Regions from separate parts of the Siccibacter colletis genome, predicted to be linked through region 1. Evidence: predicted binding sites of a transcription regulator. Region 1 holds the regulator's gene; each other region holds the start of a gene.

Region 1 (5,135 bases):
AAGCTGCGGGTGCAGAAAGCGCAGAAAACCGCGATGTCGAAGCTGATCCAGCAGATTGGCAAACCTTATCGCTGGGGCGGCACCTCGCCGCGTACCGGTTTCGACTGCAGCGGCCTGGTGTGGTATGCCTATAAAGATCTGGTGAAGTTCCGCATTCCGCGCACCGCCAACGAAATGTACCACCTGCGCGATGCCGCCGCAGTGGATCGTGGCGCGCTTGAAACCGGCGATCTGGTGTTCTTCCGCACCCAGGGTCGCGGCACCGCCGATCACGTCGGCGTTTACATGGGCAACGGCAAATTTATTCAGTCCCCGAGCAGCGGCCAGGGCATTCAGATCACCAGTCTGAGCGAAGACTACTGGAAGCGCCACTACGTGGGCGCGCGCCGGGTGATGACTCCGAAAACCATTCGCTGAAGCGAGCGGATATAAAAAAAGGAGAAGGTTATCCCTTCTCCTTTTTTATTGCCTGCGCGTGATGCGCAACGCGTTATTCAGCCGCGCACGCCTGCGCCTGGGGTTTACGCGAGGCGATCAGCACCAGCAGCAGACCCGCTGCGGCGATCGCGGCACCCATCACAGGCACCACGCTGTAGCTCAGGCCTGCGGAGATCACCGCCCCGCCCGCTGCCGCGCCCAGCGCATTACCGAGGTTGAACGCCCCGATATTCACCGAGGATGACAGCCCCGGTGCTTCGCTGGCGACGCGCATCACACGCATCTGCAGCGGCGGCACCACCGCAAAAGTAGCCGCGCCCCACACCACCATGCTGATGGCTGCGCCAGGCTCGGTGCGTGCCAGCCACGGAATAGCGGCCATAATCACGATCAGCAACAACAGAAACCCTTTCAGCGTGCCGTTGACCGAACGGTCAGCCAGCTTGCCGCCGAGGAAGTTACCGATGGAGAAGCCCACGCCAATCAGCACCAGCATGCCGGTAATAAATGCCGGAGTGGCGGCGGTAACGTCATGCAGCACCGGGGCAATATAGGTGTAGAGCGTGAACATGGCGCCGGCACCCAGTACCGTGGTCAGCAGCGCACTCAGCACCTGCGGACGCAGCAGTACCGACAGCTCTTTACGCACGTCAGGCCGCTCGCCGGCACTGCCCTTCGGCAGCGACAGCCAGAGGCTCAGCATGGCGATAACGCCCAGCCCGGCGGTGGCGAGGAACGACATGCGCCAGCCGATGGTGGCACCCAGCCAGGTCGCGGCCGGAACGCCACCGATATTGGCGATGGTCAGCCCCATAAACATGGTTGCTACCGCGCTGGCCTGTTTGTGCTTCGGCACCACGCTTGCCGCCACCACGGAACCCAGCCCGAAGAACGCGCCGTGGTTGAGGCTGGTGAGAATGCGCGACAGCATCAGCGTCGTGTAGTCCGGGGCGATGGCAGACAGCACATTGCCGAGAGTGAAGATAGCCATCAGGAAGATCAGGGCATTGCGGCGTGCGCGATGCGACAGCAGCAGCGTCATCAGCGGTGCGCCAATCATCACCCCAACCGCATAGGCGCTAATCAGCATCCCGGCGGCGGGAATGGAGACGTTAACCCCGTCGGCGATAACCGGCAGCAGCCCCATCGGTGAGAATTCTGTGGTACCAATCCCAAAAGCGCCGATAGCCAGGGCAAGCAGCGGAAAGTTGATTTTCATAGCATTTTTACTCCGGGCCAGACGCCGTGTAATCCGGTCTGGCCGTTACCGCCGGAGCGGTGATCATTCAGGGAGCGAAAGAATGACAGTTTGTAAACAAAAACAGAAGTGACAAAACATGCTAAAGACTATTGCTGAATTGTTAATTATCGGAGGGTAAAACGGGAGGAGGGTCACACTGTTGTTGCGCAAACGGGAGAGAAGCGGCTTCCCTCCCGTTTCAGGGGCGATTTTTTAGTGCAGAATGGCGGTCAGCGCGCCGAAAACGATCAAACCCAGCGTGATAACGGTCGTCAGCAGTGAAAATTTCAGATCTTTGTTCATTTTTTGGCTCCAGAATATCCCTGTAAAAAGCAGGTCTTGATCATTTTTGCATAGTTCGTGCGAAAAATCCCCTGCGATTTAGTTTGATATGCGTATTAACGCTTCCACTTTTGCTGCGGATCGGCCAAAATTCGTCGCTAAATTATTTTGTTTACCGGCCACTACTCCCTCCTGACGTTTGGTGTAACTCTCCCGGTCATTTGCAACACAACATGGTTGCAACCGAGGCTTAACACAGGCAAACGTTTACCTTGATAAATTTCAGGAGTTTAGAGGGTGGTCTGGAGTGATATTTCATGGCAACAATTAAAGACGTCGCGAAAAAAGCAAACGTTTCTACTACAACTGTTTCACACGTCATTAACAAGACGCGTTTTGTTGCGGAAGAGACGCGCAACGCGGTGTGGGCAGCGATTAAAGAGCTGCACTATTCACCCAGCGCGGTCGCCCGCAGCCTGAAAGTGAACCATACGAAATCGATTGGCCTGCTGGCGACCAGCAGCGAAGCCGCGTATTTCGCCGAAATCATCGAAGCGGTGGAAAAAAACTGCTTCGCCAAAGGCTACACCCTGCTGCTCGGCAACGCCTACAACAACCAGGAGAAGCAGCGCGCTTACCTGTCGATGATGGCGCAGAAGCGCGTCGACGGTCTGCTGGTAATGTGCTCAGAGTATCCGGATTCGCTGATCGGCATGCTGGAAGAGTATCGCCACATTCCGATGGTCGTCATGGACTGGGGCGAAGCGCGCGCCGACTTTACTGATTCGGTTATCGATAACGCCTTCAAGGGCGGTTACATGGCCGGGCGCTATCTGATTGAGCGCGGACACCGTGACATCGGCGTCATTCCCGGCCCGCTGGAGCGCAACACCGGCGCAGGCCGCCTGGCAGGCTTTATGCAGTCAATGAAAGAGGCGCAGATTGCGGTGCCGGAGGCCTGGATCGTGCAGGGCGACTTCGAGCCGGAATCCGGGTACCGCGCAATGCAGCAGATCCTCTCTCAGGCGCACCGCCCTACCGCGGTATTCTGCGGCGGCGACATCATGGCGATGGGCGCCATCTGTGCCGCGGATGAGATGGGTCTGCGCGTACCGCAGGATATTTCTGTGATTGGCTATGACAACGTGCGCAACGCGCGTTTCTTCAGCCCGGCGCTGACCACTATCCACCAGCCGAAGGATTCGCTGGGCGAGACGGCCTTCAACATGCTGCTGGACAGGATCACCAGCAAGCGCGAAGAGGCCCAGACCATCGAGGTGCATCCGCGCCTGATCGAACGCCGTTCCGTCGCTGACGGTCCGTTCCGCGACTACCGCCGCTAATCCTGCGGGGAGCCTGTCACTCAGGCTCCCGCAGCCACTCCCGGTTCAGCGTTTCACTGTCCCCTAAATAATCCAGCAGCCACTGCAGCGCCGGTGAGGCATCATTCTGCCGCCACGTCAGGCAGCAGGCCGCATCCGGAAACGGGTTCTCCAGCGTCAGCGCTTTCCACTCGCCGCGGTCCAGCCAGGGCCTGGCAAAATGCGACGGCACCATGCCAATGCACAATCCGGCGCTGAGACACACCTCCGCCGAGGCCCAGTCCGGTGCCACCAGCCGGCGCTGGTTATCGAGCAGCCAGGTAATACGCTTCGGCAGCGAGCGCGAGGTATCTTCCAGCACCAGCGATGGCCAGTTGCGCAACCGATCGTCGCTCACTGGCTCCTGCTGTTGCGCAAGCGGATGACTGGCAGCCACCACGCACTGCCAGCTCAGCATCCCCATATCGCGAAAGGCGTAGCGCCCGCCGACCGGAATCGCCTGGGTCGCGCCAATCGCCAGCTCGACGCGCTCGTCGGCCAGCGCATCCCAGACGCCGTTGAACACCTCCTGAGAGACCAGCAGCTCCACGTCCGGGAAGTGGCGATAGAAGTCGAGCACCAGCTGCCGGGTGCGCTCCGGGCGGACAATATTGTCCACCGCAATCGACAGCTGGCCGCGCCAGCCGTTGGCGATCTGCTGACACTGCTGGCGGGTGACCATCATTTTTTTGATAACAGAGCGCCCCTCCTTCAAAAACCACGCCCCGGCGGGGGTCAGCTCCACATCACGATGGCGGCGCGCAAACAGCGGCACCGCCAGCCACTCCTCCAGCTGACGCACGGTATAACTGACGGCAGAAGGCACGCGATGCAGCTCTTTGGCTGCCGCGCTAAAGCTGCCGTTGCGCGCCACCGCATCCACCACTTCCAGCGAATATTCAGACCACATGTTTTTGCCTGCAAAATTTTTGAACGCAATCTACAAATATTAACGGTTCACAAGCCGGAACGCACTTCTTACACTCACGCCCCGTCTACCTGCACTGATTGATAAAAGAGAAAGTTCATGCGTCCATCAAAAGGATTTCTGATCTGGCTTGCCGGGCTGAGCGTGCTCGGCTTTCTGGCAACCGATATGTACCTGCCGGCGTTTGCCGCCATTCAGCAGGATCTCGGGGTTGCGCCTGCCGCCGTCAGCGCCAGCCTGAGCCTGTTCCTCGCCGGTTTCGCTCTGGCGCAGCTGCTGTGGGGACCGCTCTCTGACAGCTATGGCCGTCGCCCGGTGCTGCTGGTGGGTCTGGCGGTTTTCGCCCTCGCCAGCCTCGGCATGGTCTGGGTCGAAAGCGCCACCGGCCTGCTGGTGCTGCGCTTCATTCAGGCGGTCGGAGTCTGCTCAGCGGCGGTGATCTGGCAGGCGCTGGTCACCGATTATTACCCGACCAACGCGCGGCGCATCTTTGCCACCATCATGCCGCTGGTCGGCCTGTCGCCGGCACTCGCCCCGCTGCTGGGGAGCTTTATCCTCAACCACAGCGTCTGGCAGGCGATCTTCGTGGTGCTGTTTGGCATCACCCTCGCGCTGATGATCCCGGCCCTGCGCCTGAAACCGCTGCCGCGCCATCCAACCAGCGAAAAGGCCGCTCCGCTGCGCTTTCTCTCCCTGCTGCGCTCCCGCGTCTATACCGGTAACGTGCTGATCTATGCCGCCTGCTCAGCGAGCTTCTTCGCCTGGCTGACCGGCTCACCGTTTATCCTCAGCGAAATGGGTTATGGTCCGGGCATCATCGGCCTGAGCTACGTTCCGCAGACTATCGCGTTTCTGATAGGCGGGTACGGCTGCCGCAGCGCGCTGC
Region 2 (5,135 bases), 340 kb from region 1:
CGACCACGTCGGTGCGGCGGCGGAACTGGCGCAGTACTATAACGTTCCGGTGATCGGCCCGCAGAAAGAAGACGAATTCTGGCTGCAGGGACTGCCCGACCAGAGCCGTATGTTCGGCCTGGAAGAGTGCCAGCCGCTGACGCCGGATCGCTGGCTGGAAGAGGGCGACAGCGTCGCGTTGGGTAACATCACCCTTGAGGTGCTGCACTGCCCGGGCCATACGCCAGGCCACATCGTGTTCTTTGACCGGGCGTCGCGTCTGCTGGTGTCCGGCGACGTGGTGTTTAAGGGCGGTGTCGGGCGCAGCGATTTCCCGCGCGGCGACCACGGCCAGCTGATTGATGCCATTAAGCGTAAGCTGTTACCGCTCGGCGATGACGTCACCTTTATTCCCGGCCACGGGCCGATGTCCACCCTCGGCTATGAGCGGCTGCACAATCCGTTCCTGCAGGATGAACAGCCCGTCTGGTGATCCCCATAAAAAAGGGCCGCATAATGCGGCCCTTATTGTTTCTGTCGCGATTACAGCACGGCAACGATAGCTTCGCACAGCGGCGCCATGTTGTCCGGCGTCATCCCCGCTACGTTCACACGCCCTGATGCTACCGCATACACGCCAAACTCCTCACGCAGACGCAGCACCTGCTCTTTGGTCAGGCCGCTGAACGAGAACATGCCGTTCTGCTTCGTGATAAAGCTGAAATCGCGGTTAGCGCCTTTCTCTGCCAGGGTGTTGACGAACAGCTGACGCATACGCTGAATGCGCTGGCGCATATCGTTCAGCTCCTGTTCCCAGATGGTACGCAGGGCGTCGTTGCTGAGAATGGTCGCGACCACCGCTGCGCCGTGTGCCGGCGGGTTAGAGTAGTTAGCGCGAATGCAGGACTTCATCTGGCTGAAGGCGCGATCGGCCGCGTCAGCATCGGCAGCTACCAGCGTGCAGGCACCCACGCGCTCATTGTACAGGCCAAAGTTCTTTGAGAAGGAGCTGGCAACAATCAGTTCCTGATGCAGCGCGGCGAAAGCACGCAGGCCTTCCGCATCCTCTTCCAGCCCGCGGGCAAAGCCCTGGTAGGCGAAATCGAACAGCGGCAGCCAGCCTTTCTCTACCGACAGCTTCGCCAGCTGTTCCCACTGCTCAAGCGTTGGATCGATGCCGGTCGGGTTGTGGCAGCAGCCGTGGAACAGCACCACGTCGCCCGCCTGAGCTTCGTTCAGGCTGCTTACCAGACCGTCAAAATCCAGCGCGTGGTTAGCCGCGTCGTAGTAAGCGTACTCGCGCACTTCCAGACAGGCAGAGTTGAACACGCCTTTGTGGTTCGGCCAGCTTGGGTTCGATACCCAGATGCGCTTCACCTCGGTGTTTTTAGCGAGAAAATCTGCCGCCACGCGCAGGGCACCGGTACCGCCAGGGGTTTGCGCCGTGCGGGCGCGTTTCGCATCAATCAGGGCGCTACCTTTGCCGAACAGCAGCTCCTGGGTGCAGCGACCAAATTCGGGAATACCGTCGATACCGAGGTAGTTTTTGGTGGTTTCATTTTCCAGCAAATATTGTTCTGCTTTTTTTACGCTGGTGAGCACCGGTGTTTTACCGGTTTCATCTTTATAAACCCCAATACCCAGGTTGATTTTGGTAGGGCGATCGTCGGCACGAAACAGATCGGCCAGACCTAAGATAGGATCGGCCGGAGCGGCAGTTATGTTCTCAAACATGACGAGGTTCCATTGTGATTGCAGAAGGGAATTCCGCTATCAGGTTAACGGGTGTCACCGTAAATGCCAACCGTTTGCCATGAAAAGAGCGGGATTCATCATCATTCAAATTTCAGGCGTAAAAAAACAGGGCCGAAGCCCTGTTTCTTAGTATCAACTATCGAAGGATAGTGATTAGAACTGGTAAACGATACCCACTGCAACGGTGTCGTCAGACGCTACGCCCAGGGCGTTGTCGCTGTCGATCTGGTTGATGATGTAATCAACATAGGTAGACATGTTTTTGTTGAAGTAGTAGGTAGCGCCAACTTCGAAGTATTCTACGAGGTCAACACTGCCGATACCGTCGATGTCTTTACCTTCAGACTTGTTATAGGAGATAGACGGGCGCAGACCGAAATCGAACTGGTACTGAGCAACGATGAAGTAGTCTTTAGTTTTGTTCGCGTAACCGTTGATGCTGTCAGAAAGCGAAATTGGGGTAGCGTTACGGGTTTCGCTGTAGGTCGCTGCCAGGTACAGGTTGTTGGCATCATACTTGATAGACGTGCCCCACTGCTCAGCTTTCGCGCCGCTACCCATTGCCAGAGCTTCCTGAGCATTGGTGCGGTCAGCCGCGCCATAAGCACCAACGATACCGAAGCCGTTCATCTCGTAAGCGAGAGAGGTTGCCCAGCCGTCGCCGTTAGAACGCTGAACATCGCTCAGGTTAGTAACGTCGCCAGTCTCTTCATCAATCGCGAGGCTGCTTGCACGCTCATTTTTGCCCAGGTACTGCACGCCGAAGCTCAGGCCGTCAACCAGACCGAAGAAGTTCGAGTTGCGGTAGGTAGCGAGGCCACCCTGACGGCCAGCGAAGAACTGGTCAGAGCCAGCAGTGTCGCCGCCGAATTCTGGCAGCATATCGGTGTAACCCAGCGCGTCATAAACCAGACCGTAGTTACGACCATAGTCGAAGGAGCCGAAATCACCGAATTTCAGACCAGCAAATGCCAGACGGGTTTTGTTACCAGCCTGTGCATCGCTACCGCCTTCAGAACGGTTGCCCTGGAAGTTATATTCCCACTGGCCGTAACCGGTCAGCTGGTCGTTGATCTGCGTTTCGCCTTTGAAGCCAAGACGAGCATAGGTTTTATCGCCATCGCTTGCATAACCATCATCATCAGAGAAGTAGTGCAGGCCAACCGCTTTACCGTAGATATCAATTTTATTGCCGTCTTTATTATAAACTTCAGCGGCGTTTACGGTGCCAGCAGCCAGCAGTGCAGGGATAACCACTGCCAGAATATTGCGCTTCATCATTATTTATTACCCTCATTGGTTTTTATGAACACCTGCCACTGCCGCCAATAAATTCCGTCAATAAATGTTTACGGAACTATTGATGAAAGTTTGGTGTCTTTCTGTGTCTGAAAGGCATCTTTCCATTCAAAACCATGTTTCGCTACCATGAAAGTGCTACAAATGTCTAAAACAGGTAACCAAAAGAAATAATGTGTAACATTGTGTGAATTTTGGGGAACTTTGTGAACCACCTCAAATTTCACCTTGTAACCGGTCGTTATTCGCGCGAAGCATCTATATATATATGAATTACTTATAATTAATCCAGATAACCCCTTTTCTTATGCTCCGGCCGGGCACCGCGCAGTTTTTCTTATAGTGTAAATTTGTTGTAGAACGCCGCCAGGGTAAATTAGCCAAATTGTGCTAAGTCAAACCCGGCGAGAAATTTGCAATGGGGAGCTGGCGTAAAAATTTCAGAAGGATGTTTCAGGGATTAACGGAAGAGGGCAGGCGTCAGGATTTTTTGACAAGGCGTCTTAAGTGCAAAAAAAGGCCAGCACGCGGCTGGCCTTAAATCATCAGAAGCTCGCGTTTCGCGGCGTTCTCGGGAACGGGATGACGTCGCGGACGTTCTGCACGCCGGTGACGTAAGCGATAAGACGCTCGAAGCCAAGACCGAAGCCGGAGTGCGGCACCGTGCCGTAGCGACGCAGATCGCGATACCACCAGTAGTCCTCTTTATTGAGGCCCATCTCGGCCATACGCGCATCCAGCACGTCAAGACGCTCTTCACGCTGCGAGCCGCCGATGATTTCACCGATACCCGGTGCCAGCACGTCCATCGCCGCCACGGTTTTGCCATCGTCGTTAAGCCGCATATAGAACGCTTTAATGTCTTTCGGGTAGTTTTTCACCACCACCGGCGCTTTGAAGTGTTTTTCAGCCAGATAGCGCTCGTGCTCGGAGGAGAGATCGACACCCCAGTACACCGGGTTTTCGAATTTCTCACCGCACTTCTCAAGGATGGCGACCGCATCGGTGTAATCCACCTGGGCGAAGTCAGCGGAAATGAAGCGCTCCAGACGTTCGATGGCTTCTTTATCCACGCGCTGGGCGAAGAACTGCATGTCGTCCATACGCTCATCCAGTACCGCTTTGAACACGTACTTCAGCATCGCTTCGGCGAGGCCGGCGACGTCATTGAGACTGGCGAACGCCACTTCCGGCTCCAGCATCCAGAACTCCGCCAGGTGGCGGCTGGTGTTGGAGTTTTCTGCGCGGAAGGTCGGGCCGAAGGTGTACACCTTCGACAGCGCACAGGCGTAGGTTTCGCCGTTGAGCTGGCCGGAAACGGTGAGGAACGCTTCTTTTCCGAAGAAGTCCTGATCGTAATCCACTTTGCCCTGGTCGTTACGCGGCAGGTTTTCCATGTCCAGCGTGGAGACGCGGAACATCTCACCAGCACCTTCGGTATCAGACGCGGTGATCAGCGGAGTGGATACCCAGAAGTAGCCCTGCTCGTGGAAGAAACGGTGCAGCGCCTGGGCCAGAGTGTGACGTACGCGGGCCACCGCGCCGATCATGTTGGTACGCGGACGCAGGTGCGCAACTTCACGCAGGTATTCGATGCTGTGGCGCTTCGCCGCCATCGGGTAGGTGTCCGGATCTTCAACCCAGCCGGTCACTTCCACGTGGCTTGCCTGCAGCTCGAAGCTCTGGCCTTCGCCCGGCGACTCCACCACTTTCCCGGTGACGATCACCGAGCAGCCGGTGGTCAGACGCAGAATTTCATCATTGTAATTGGGCAGAGAATTATTGATGACAGCCTGTACAGGATCAAAGCAGGAACCGTCATAAACGGCGAGGAAGGAGATGCCAGCTTTTGAATCTCGGCGAGTACGTACCCATCCGCGCACGGTGACTTCACTGTCAACGGCTACGCGGCCCTGGAGTACGTCGGCTACAGGCACAACGCTCATAATGTTCTCTCTGTGTAATGGTGAAATGTAAATTCATTATCCCACCCGGAGGGGGGTTATCTATGTTACCTGGCGTGCGCCATCAGACAAGCAGAATTCATACCAGACGGGAAGAAAATTTTAGGGGGGAATGGGCGGGAGCAGCGCGCTCCCACC
Region 3 (5,135 bases), 660 kb from region 1:
ATCTTTGCGGCGCGCGAGGAAGCATTGTGGCTGCGCGTCGGGCAGCTCGGCATCCAGCAGCAGCACTTCGCTGGTGGTGGCGCTGTTAAGGTAGATCTGGATGAAATGTCGGGAGGTGGTTTTGTGCAGGCTGACGTAGAAAGTGTCGTCCTTCTCTTCATAAACCAGCTCATCCCACTTCGACGGCGTGCCGATGGTATGACGCCACACCTGATACGGCAGCAGCGTGGTGGCATGCTTACGCACGTAATAGAGCGTGGTGGAGTCGTTGGCCCAGACAAAGCTCGGCGAGACGTTCTCCAGCATTTCGGGATACCAGTTTCCGGTTTCCAGATTACGAAAACGCAGGCCGTACTGGCGGCGGGAGAGGAAATCTTCCGCCAGCGCCATGATGCTGTTATCGGGCGTAATTGACAGGCCACCAAGGGTGTAGAACTCACTGTGGGCCGCGCGCTTGTTGGAATCCAGCAGCAGCTCCCAGTCATCCCATTCTGAACACGTCACCGACTGACGCTGATAGATCGCATACTCGCAGCCGGTTTCATACACGTGCCGGTAGCGATACCCGTTGTTCACGTAGGGGGCGGAGACGTCGCGCTGGGGGATGCGGTCAACCATCTCCTTGAGTAAACGGTCCTGCAGCGCCTGCTGCGTGGTCATGATATCGCGCCCGTAATCGTTCTCCTGGTGCAGATACTCCAGCACTTCCGGCTGCGAACGCGTGTCGTCGCGCAGCCAGAAGTAATTGTCGATACGGGTGTCGCCATGCTCGGTGAGCGCATGGGGGATTTTTCTCGCTTTTGGTGGCATGTCATTTTTCTTTTGCGTTTAACACCCTGTAAGGGTGGCAAAACCCACGCGTGATGCAAGCGAAACATGACATTTAGCCGAAAGGATTACCCCGGCAGCGCCTGTTTTTGCTGTTTCAGATCCTGCTCGATGCTGGTACGCACGTCCTGCGGGATCTTCAGCTCGTCGCCGAGCGCGTTGAGGTAGCTGCGCTCCATAAAGTGATCGATATCGATGGCGGCACAGCTCAGGAAGTACACCTCCAGCGCTTCTTCTTCATTCTGAATGCCGCTGGCGATGCGTTTTGGATCCAGCGGCTGCTCAATGGCCTGCTGGATCAGCACCCGTCCCTGCTGCTCAACGCCAGCCTCACGCAGCTGCTGCTCAATGGCCTGACGCTCCTGGTCGTCGATATGCCCGTCGCTCTTCGCAGCAAATACCAGCGCGAGGATCAGGCGCTCAGTGCGCACGTCCAGCGGCGAATGATGCTGGCCGTAGCCCGGTTCATCCTGATGCGCAGCGCGCACTTTGTCTTTGTACTTATTCCACAGTACGGTGCCCGCCACCGCCCCGCCGCCCATTAGCAGCGCGCTGCCGGCATATTTGGTTAATAGCTTACGCGATGAGGAGTTCGCCACCAGCAGCCCCGCGAGGCCGCCCAACGCGCCGGGCATGTACTTGCTGTAACCCTGTTCTTTGCCGCCGGACTGCTGGGTAGCGGATTTCGCCTGACCCAGAACGGACTGAAGCTGTTTCAACCATTGAGACATCGTTTTTCCCCGTTAATGCATATGTTTAACCGAGGGTAAGTGACCGAGCGTCAAGAAATGTCGGGGTTGAGCAAGGAAGGGAAAATTATTGCCTGCTGACCAGGCAAAGCAGTGTCGCGCCGCCAGGAGGCAGAAACAACACAGGCAGCCGGGGCTGCCTGAGGGTTCAGTGCTGATAGCGGGCGGTGCCTTTGCGGCAGTCGATAGTGACCCGGTACTGAATGTCGGTGTTTTTACCGCGTACCGTCAGCGGCACCTGCCAGGTGTCGTCTTCCCCGCGAACTTCTTTGGGGTTTACCCAGGCAACCGGATCGGCCTGGCCGAGAATGCGCTGGTCATCAGCCCAGCGCGGGATACGGTTTTGCTGATAGTCGCGCTTCACGCTCGACGCGATGGTTGCGGCATCGCTGCCTTCGCAGCGCGGAAAGCTCACATCGTGAGCGGGCGCGGCCAGAGCCGGGGCGCTGCACAGTGCCAGCAGCCCCATAAATAGCGTTCCTGTTTTGATCATGCTGTTCTCCTGTCAGTACGTTCAGAAAAAGCATGGCCGAAAACCTTAGTAACGCCAGTGTCTCTGGTCTGATTATGCCGCTTTGATTGGCTTCACGTCGGCAGAAGGCGCATCAGCGCTGGCCTTTTTACGTGATGCCGGGGCCGCTTTTTCTGACGCGTCGCTCTCCGGCAGCTTGCCGGTTTTGATGATCGCGCTCAGGGCGTCACGCTGCTCGGCCAGCCACATCGCCAGCGCTTCGTTCTGGTCATCTTCCAGCTTCAGCGGGCTCTCCTGTAACCAGTCGCCAAGCACTTCTGCCAGATCGAGCATTTTGTCGTAAGCGTCAGCATCTTTTTTATTGGCAAAAGACATCTTTTCCTCACCTTCGCGGACAACTACATATTTAATTTCAACGGTCATTTTGCAGCCTCGCATCACTGTATTTATATACAGTATAAACCTTCATCGCCCTGTGATGCAACCGTAAAATCACTGCCAACGCAAACGTTTTCGTTTATACTGCGCCGGTCTTTTTTTCACATCAGGATACAGGGTTATGGCTAAGTTGGGTACGGCGCTGCGCCCCGCAGCTACGCGGGTAATGCTTTTGGGATCGGGTGAACTGGGTAAGGAAGTCGCGATTGAGTGTCAGCGCCTGGGCATCGAAGTAATTGCCGTGGATCGCTACCCTGACGCCCCGGCCATGCACGTCGCCCACCGCAGCCATGTCATCAATATGCTTGATGCTGCCGCACTCAAAGCGCTGGTTGAGCAGGAAAAACCGCACTACATCGTGCCGGAGATCGAGGCCATCGCGACCGATATGCTGGTGGAGCTGGAGCAGGCCGGGCAGCACGTCGTACCGACCGCACGCGCCACACAGCTCACCATGAACCGGGAAGGCATTCGTCGTCTCGCGGCTGAAGCGCTGGCGATCCCTACCTCAAGCTATCAGTTTGCCGACAGCGAAAGCGCCTTTCGTGCGGCAGTGGACACCATCGGTCTGCCCTGCATCGTAAAACCGGTGATGAGCTCTTCCGGGAAAGGACAGAGCTTTATCCGTCGCGCAGACCAGCTGGCGCAGGCGTGGGTATACGCGCAACAGGGCGGCCGCGCCGGGGCCGGGCGGGTTATCGTGGAAGGCGTGGTCGATTTCGATTTTGAGATCACCCTGCTCACCGTCAGCGCGGTAGATGGCGTTCATTTCTGCGCGCCGGTGGGCCATCGTCAGGAGGACGGCGACTATCGCGAGTCCTGGCAGCCGCAGCAGATGAGCGAGCTGGCGCTGGCGCGAGCTCAGGAAATGGCGCGAAAAGTCGTTCTGGCGCTCGGTGGCTACGGCCTGTTTGGCGTGGAGCTGTTTATCTGTGGCGATGAAGTCATTTTCAGCGAAGTGTCGCCGCGCCCGCATGATACCGGCATGGTGACCCTGATTTCACAGGATCTCTCCGAGTTCGCATTGCACGTGCGCGCCTTTACCGGGTTGCCGATCGGCGGTATTCGTCAGTATGGCCCCTCCGCGTCCGCCGTCATTCTGCCGCAGCTGACCAGCGATAACCTGACGTACGGGAATCTGGAGCAGGCGCTGGGTGCTAGTGTCCAGCTGCGCCTGTTCGGCAAGCCGGAGATCAACGGCACGCGCCGTCTCGGCGTGGCCCTCGCCGCCGCCGACAGCGTGGAAGAGGCAGTTGTGCGCGCCAGAACGGCTGCCGCGGCCGTGGTGGTGCAGGGATAAAAAAAGCCCGGCTGCATGGCCGGGCTGATGATATTGAGGCGAGTGGCAGATGCCCTCGCCTTTTTTATTACTGCTGCGCGCCAGCGACCGCTTCACGCGCCAGGGTGGTGATGCGATCGTAATCGCCGCTTTCCAGCGCGTCAGCCGGCACCAGCCAGGAGCCGCCGATGCACAGCACGCTTTTCAGCGCCAGGTAATCACGGTAGTTAGCCGGGGAGATACCGCCGGTCGGGCAGAAACGCACCTGGGAGAACGGCCCTGCGATAGCCTGCAGCGCTTTGGTGCCGCCGTTCGCTTCCGCCGGGAAGAATTTGAACTCTTTCAGACCGTAGTCCATGCCCAGCATCAGCTCAGACACGGTGCTGATGCCAGGGATCAGCGGGATGGTGCCTTCGGTAGCCGCTTTCAGCAGCGGTTCGGTGAGGCCCGGACTGATGGCGAACTGTGCACCCGCTTCGGTGACCTCTGCCAGCTGCTTCGCGTTCAGCACGGTGCCCGCGCCGATGATGGCATCCGGCACTTCTTTAGCAATCAGGCGAATCGCTTCCAGCGCGCACTCGGTCCGCAGGGTCACTTCCAGCACGCGCACGCCGCCAGCGACCAGCGCTTTTGCCATCGGTACAGCGTGTTCGAGTTTGTTAATGACGATGACAGGGACAACCGGGCCTGAGGTAAGGATTGCTTCGGCACTTGTTTTCCAGTTTTTCATTCAGATTTACTCCCGCCAGTTTTAATTAATTCATCTGTGTCCGGCGCATCGTTGCGCCGGGAATTATTCAAAAGTAATACAGGTTGCGCCCTGTTCCGCGCCAGATAACTTCTCGCGTAACGCGCCAAACAGCTCACGTCCGGTGCCGACACGCATCGCGCTCAGATCCGGCACAAAGGCTTCACGGGCCGCCAGTTCGGCGTCGTCCACCAGCAGCGTCAGCTCGCCGGTCTGCCCGTTAACGCGAATGAGGTCGCCGTCGCGCACCTTCGCCAGCATCCCGCCGCCGTAGGCTTCAGGCGTGACGTGGATAGCGGAAGGTACCTTACCGGATGCGCCAGAGAGTCGTCCATCGGTAACTAACGCAATTTTGAAACAGCGGTCCAATAATACACCAAGTGGCGGCATGAGTTTATGTAATTCTGGCATCCCGTTCGCTTTTGGCCCCTGATGACGAACCACCACCACGCAATCGCGGTCCAGCAGACCCGCTTCAAAGGCGGGCAGCACGTCGTGCTGGCTTTCGAATACCACCGCCGGGGCTTCAATAATCTGGTTCTCCACCGGCACCGCCGAAGTTTTCATTACCGCGCGCCCGAGGTTGCCGCTCAGCACTTTGGTGCCGCCGTGGCGCGAGAA
Region 4 (5,135 bases), 1.3 Mb from region 1:
GCCTCGCCGCTGCGCGCTACCAGTGCCGAGCTGAAAGGCCTGCCGCCGACGCTGATCCAGACCGCTGAACTTGATGTGCTGCGCGATGAGGGCGAAGCCTTTGGCCGCAAACTGGATGCCGCCGGTGTCCCGGTGACCGTAACCCGCTATAACGGCATGATCCACGACTACGGCCTGCTCAATGCCCTGAGCCAGGAGCCAACCGTGCGCACCGCGCTGGCCCAGGCCGGTTCAGAGCTGAAAGCGCATCTGAAATAATTCCCTCTCTCAGGCGGCTCCGGCCGCCTGTCTTTCTGCTTTCCTCGCGGCGCGCCATTGCCGTTTCGCGGCAGTGTTAACGCCGCATCCTGCTAAACCCGCCCTGTGCTTCCTGCTACACTCGAAGCTTCACAACAGGCAAACGGGGCAACGAATATGTCGGAAAATCAATATCAACCGCCAAAAGTCTGGACCTGGAAACAGGGTGGCGCAGGCACCTGGGCATCCATTAACCGTCCGGTTTCCGGGGCGACCCACGATAAAGCGCTGCCGGTGGGCAAACATCCGCTGCAGCTCTACTCGCTGGCGACGCCAAACGGGCAGAAGGTGACGATCCTGCTGGAGGAACTGCTGGCGCTGGGCGTTACCGCTGCAGAGTATGATGCCTGGCTGATCCGCATCGGCGACGGCGATCAGTTTGGCAGCGGCTTTGTGGGCGTGAACCCGAACTCAAAAATTCCGGCGCTGGAAGACCGCTCGCAAACCCCACCGCTGCGCGTGTTTGAATCCGGGGCAATCCTGCTCTATCTCGCGGATAAGTTCGGTCACTTCCTGCCGAAAAGCCATGCCGGCCGCACCGAAGCGCTGAACTGGCTGTTCTGGCTGCAGGGCTCGGCGCCGTACCTCGGCGGCGGCTTCGGGCACTTCTACCACTATGCGCCGCTGAAAATCGAATACGCGATTGAGCGTTTCTCCATGGAAGCCAAGCGCCAGCTCGACGTGCTGGACCAGCAGCTGGCGACTCGCCGCTTTATTGCCGGGGATGAGTACAGCATCGCCGATATCGCCATCTTCCCGTGGTATGGCGCGCTGGTGCTGGACGGTATCTACGAGGCCGCCGAGTTCCTCGACGTGAAATCGTATAAGAACGTGGTGCGCTGGGCTGAAGAGGTGGCGAGCCGCCCGGCGGTGAAGCGCGGGCGGATGGTGAATCGTCTCTCTGGCGATCCGGCGTCGCAGCTGCATGAGCGTCACGACGCGTCAGATTTCGACACCCGCACCGCGGACAAGACGCAGCCGTAACCGCACTCCCTGCCCTTGCGGCAGGGAGTTTTACTGAATACCCGCCTCGATAAATACCGCTTTAGCGGTGAACATCGCATTCAGCGCCGCCGGGAAACCGGCGTACAGCGCCATCTGGATAATCACTTCAATAATTTCTTCGCGGCTGCACCCGACGTTAAGTGCCGCGTGCAGGTGCACCGCCAGCTGCGGCTGGGCGTGACCGAGCGCAGTCAGCGCGGCAATGGTCGCCAGTTCGCGACTTTTCACATCCAGCCCCGGGCGGCTGTAGACGTCGCCGAAGCCGAATTCAATCACGTATTTGCCGAGATCCGGCGCGATGTCGGCCAGTGCGGCGATCACCTTTTCGCCGGCAGCGCCGTCAATGGCGGCAAGACGTGCGAGGCCGGTGTCATAGCGGGATGGGGTCATGATGGTGTCTCCTTGGTGAATGTGGAGACAACGGTAAGGCTTCGAGTTAACTCCAGGTCAAGCGCTGTTTTTCAGCAGCGCGTCATCATACCAGGCCATTTTCACTTCCAACTGATGCAGATGCGCCTGCTGCTCCGCCAGCCGCCGGGCCAGCCGCTCAGCGTGATGCGCCAGCAGCGTGCGCCGTTCGGCCAGCGTGCTGTCGCCCGCGCTGCGTAACTGCGCGTAACGCTGGATCGCCTCCAGCGGCATATCGGTGGCCTTCAGCCGCTTGATGAAGTTTACCCAGTCAACGTCGCTTTGCCGGTAGTCGCGGTGACCGCTGGCGTTACGCCCCGGACTCAACAGGCCGAGTTTTTCGTAATAGCGCAGGGTATGAACCGACAGCCCGGTCAGCTGCGCAAAGGTCTGAATACGCATGTGCCCTCCTGCAGGCATAAAAAAAGCCGCTCGCGGCGGCTTTTTCAGATGGCGTACGCTTACGCGTAAACCGGGAAGCGGGCGCAGATGTCCAGCACTTTAGCTTTAACGCGCTCGATAACCGCGTCGTCATGGATGTTGTCGAGAATGTCGCACATCCAGCCAGCCAGCTCTTTGACTTCCGCTTCTTTAAAGCCGCGGCGGGTCACAGACGGCGAACCGATACGGATGCCGGAAGTGACGAACGGGCTCTTCGGATCGTTCGGCACGCTGTTTTTATTCACGGTGATATTGGCGCGGCCCAGGGCTGCGTCAGCATCTTTACCGGTCAGGTTTTTATCCACCAGATCCAGCAGGAACAGGTGGTTTTCAGTACCGCCGGACACCACTTTGTAGCCACGGTTCAGGAACACTTCTACCATCGCTTTGGCGTTTTTTGCCACCTGCTGCTGGTAGGTTTTGAACTCCGGCTCCATCGCCTCTTTCAGTGCGACCGCTTTCGCCGCGATAACGTGCATCAGCGGGCCGCCCTGCGCGCTCGGGAACACCGCAGAGTTCAGTTTTTTGTACAGCTCTTCGCTGCCGCCTTTGGCGAGGATCAGACCGCCGCGCGGACCCGCCAGGGTTTTATGGGTTGTGGTGGTGACGACATGCGCGTGCGGAACCGGGTTCGGGTAGACGCCAGCGGCAATCAGACCTGCCACGTGGGCCATATCAACGAACAGGTATGCGCCGATGCTGTCAGCGATTTCACGCATTTTCGCCCAGTCAACGATACCGGAGTAAGCCGAGAAGCCACCGATGATCATCTTCGGTTTATGGGTCTGCGCCTGCTTCGCCATGTCTTCGTAATCGATTTTACCGGTCTCATCAATACCGTAAGGAATGATGTTGTACAGTTTGCCGGAGAAGTTAACCGGGGAGCCGTGTGTCAGGTGGCCGCCCTGCGCCAGGTTCATACCCAGCACGGTATCGCCCGGTTGCAGCAGCGCGGTGTAGACCGCGAAGTTAGCCTGTGAGCCGGAGTGCGGCTGGACGTTAGCGTAGTCAGCGCCGAAGAGCGCTTTTGCGCGGTCAATCGCCAGCTGCTCAACGATATCCACATATTCGCAGCCGCCGTAGTAGCGCTTGCCCGGATAGCCTTCCGCGTATTTATTGGTCAGCTGAGAGCCCTGCGCCTGCATCACGCGCGGGCTGGTGTAGTTCTCGGAGGCGATCAGTTCGATGTGCTCTTCCTGACGTACTTTTTCCTGCTCCATAGCCTGCCACAGTTCGGCATCATAATCGGCAATGTTCATTTCACGCTTTAACATCCGCATCTCCTGACTCAGCTAACAGTATTTATTTTCGCCTGAGGCCATTGCCCCGTCGGCAGCGGCCCACAGTATAACTGATTAAAGGGGCGATAACAGGTCTTGACAAAGCTTTTTACGCAAACGATTGGCTCCGCGCCGCGTAAGGCTTTGACCACACATAAGTCCGGCATGATTTCACGAATTCTTTTCATTTTTGAGATGTCGATTTTTCACGTTCGTTTTTACCCTGGCCGCGTATTTCCCCTTTACAACGCAGGGGTATCACCTATAACATGCATTTAAAATGCAACATTAAAAAGGACCTGCCATGTTAGACGCGCAAACCATCGCCATCGTGAAATCCACCATTCCCGCCATTGCCGCGACCGGGCCGAAACTTACCGCCCATTTCTATGACCGCATGTTCCAGCACAACCCCGAACTGAAAGAAATTTTCAATATGAGTAACCAGCGTAACGGCGACCAGCGGGAAGCGCTGTTCAATGCCATCTGCGCCTACGCCACCAATATTGAAAATCTGGCGGTGCTGCTGCCGGCGGTGGAAAAAATCGCCCAGAAGCACACCAGCTTCTCTATCAAACCGGAGCAGTACAACATCGTGGGAACCCATCTGCTGGCGACCATTGACGAGCTGATGAGCCCGGGTCAGGAAGTGCTGGATGCCTGGGGCAAAGCCTATGGCGTGCTGGCGCAGGTGTTTATCAATCGCGAAGCCGAGATCTATCAGGAGCACGCCAGCAAACGGGGCGGCTGGGAAGGTACCCGTGCGTTCCGCATCGTCGACAAAACCCCGCGCAGCGCTTTGATTACCAGCATTGAGCTGGAGCCGGTTGATGGCGGCGCGGTGGCGGATTACCGTCCGGGGCAGTATCTCGCGGTATGGCTGAAGCCGGACGCCTTCCCGCACCAGGAGATCCGTCAGTACTCCCTGACCCGTAGCCCCAACGGCCGCAGCTACCGCATTGCGGTAAAACGCGAAGATGGCGGCCAGGTGTCGAACTGGCTGCACCGGGACGCGCGCGTTGGCGATGTGGTACAGGTTGCCGCGCCGGCCGGAGATTTCTTCCTGGACGCTACGCCAGAGACGCCGGTAACGCTGATCTCCGCCGGCGTCGGCCAGACCCCGATGCTGGCGATGCTGGATACGCTGGCGAACAATGCGCATCCGGCCCAGGTTAACTGGTTCCACGCCGCGCTGAATGGCGAGGTGCATGCTTTTGCCGAGGAAGTGGCGGCGCTGGGTGCGAAACTGCCGCGTTTCACCTCTCACGTCTGGTATCAGACGCCAGCCGAGGCGGACCGCGAGGCGGTGCGTTTTGACAGCGAAGGATTGATGGAGCTGGCAAGCCAGCAGCGCGCGTTCAGCGATCCGGCCATGACTTTCTGGCTCTGTGGCCCGGTCGGCTTTATGCAGTTTGCCGCGCAGCAGCTGGTGGCGCTGGGCGTGGATCGCGACCGCATCCACTACGAGTGCTTCGGGCCGCATAAGGTACTGTAATTTTTTTCCGAAAAAGCCCAACAAAAAAGGCAGGTCTTAAACCTGCCTTTTCTTTTGCGAACGCGGGCTTAAATCGCCGCGTCGTCCTCTTCGCCGGTACGAATACGCACCACGCGCGCTACGTCAAAGACGAAAATCTTACCGTCGCCGATTTTTCCGGTCTGAGCGGTGCGGATGATGGTATCGACGCAGGTCTCGACGATATCGTC

The links. The regulator PurR, encoded in region 1, represses purine synthesis genes. The targets are predictions, from matches to a motif close to CANGCAAACGTTTGCNTG.
Region 2: KFZ77_RS06695 (amino acid aminotransferase) is a predicted target of PurR. The motif match lies at 1,777-1,794, and genes of this name have one in related genera.
Region 3: purT (formate-dependent phosphoribosylglycinamide formyltransferase) is a predicted target of PurR. The motif match lies at 2,550-2,567, and genes of this name have one in related genera.
Region 4: glyA (serine hydroxymethyltransferase) is a predicted target of PurR. The motif match lies at 3,542-3,559, and genes of this name have one in related genera.

What each region holds. Positions count from the first base shown of each region.
Region 1 is NZ_CP074352.1:1,740,847-1,745,981, reverse strand. It holds gene KFZ77_RS08355 (C40 family peptidase) at 1-417, shown strand, start outside; gene KFZ77_RS08350 (MFS transporter) at 491-1,657, opposite strand; gene cydH (cytochrome bd-I oxidase subunit CydH) at 1,892-1,981, opposite strand; gene purR (HTH-type transcriptional repressor PurR) at 2,278-3,303, shown strand; gene punR (DNA-binding transcriptional activator PunR) at 3,320-4,231, opposite strand; gene punC (purine nucleoside transporter PunC) at 4,349-5,135, shown strand, end outside.
Region 2 is NZ_CP074352.1:1,404,140-1,409,274, forward strand. It holds gene KFZ77_RS06690 (MBL fold metallo-hydrolase) at 1-472, shown strand, start outside; gene KFZ77_RS06695 (amino acid aminotransferase) at 523-1,713, opposite strand; gene ompF (porin OmpF) at 1,888-3,015, opposite strand; gene asnS (asparagine--tRNA ligase) at 3,579-4,979, opposite strand.
Region 3 is NZ_CP074352.1:2,398,503-2,403,637, forward strand. It holds gene ptrB (oligopeptidase B) at 1-810, opposite strand, end outside; gene KFZ77_RS11645 (tellurite resistance TerB family protein) at 897-1,559, opposite strand; gene yebF (protein YebF) at 1,726-2,067, opposite strand; gene KFZ77_RS11655 (YebG family protein) at 2,143-2,472, opposite strand; gene purT (formate-dependent phosphoribosylglycinamide formyltransferase) at 2,609-3,787, shown strand; gene KFZ77_RS11665 (bifunctional 4-hydroxy-2-oxoglutarate aldolase/2-dehydro-3-deoxy-phosphogluconate aldolase) at 3,855-4,496, opposite strand; gene edd (phosphogluconate dehydratase) at 4,560-5,135, opposite strand, start outside.
Region 4 is NZ_CP074352.1:2,994,197-2,999,331, forward strand. It holds gene KFZ77_RS14440 (alpha/beta hydrolase) at 1-258, shown strand, start outside; gene yghU (glutathione-dependent disulfide-bond oxidoreductase) at 415-1,281, shown strand; gene KFZ77_RS14450 (carboxymuconolactone decarboxylase family protein) at 1,312-1,692, opposite strand; gene KFZ77_RS14455 (MerR family transcriptional regulator) at 1,750-2,112, opposite strand; gene glyA (serine hydroxymethyltransferase) at 2,172-3,425, opposite strand; gene hmpA (NO-inducible flavohemoprotein) at 3,736-4,926, shown strand; gene glnB (nitrogen regulatory protein P-II) at 4,995-5,135, opposite strand, start outside.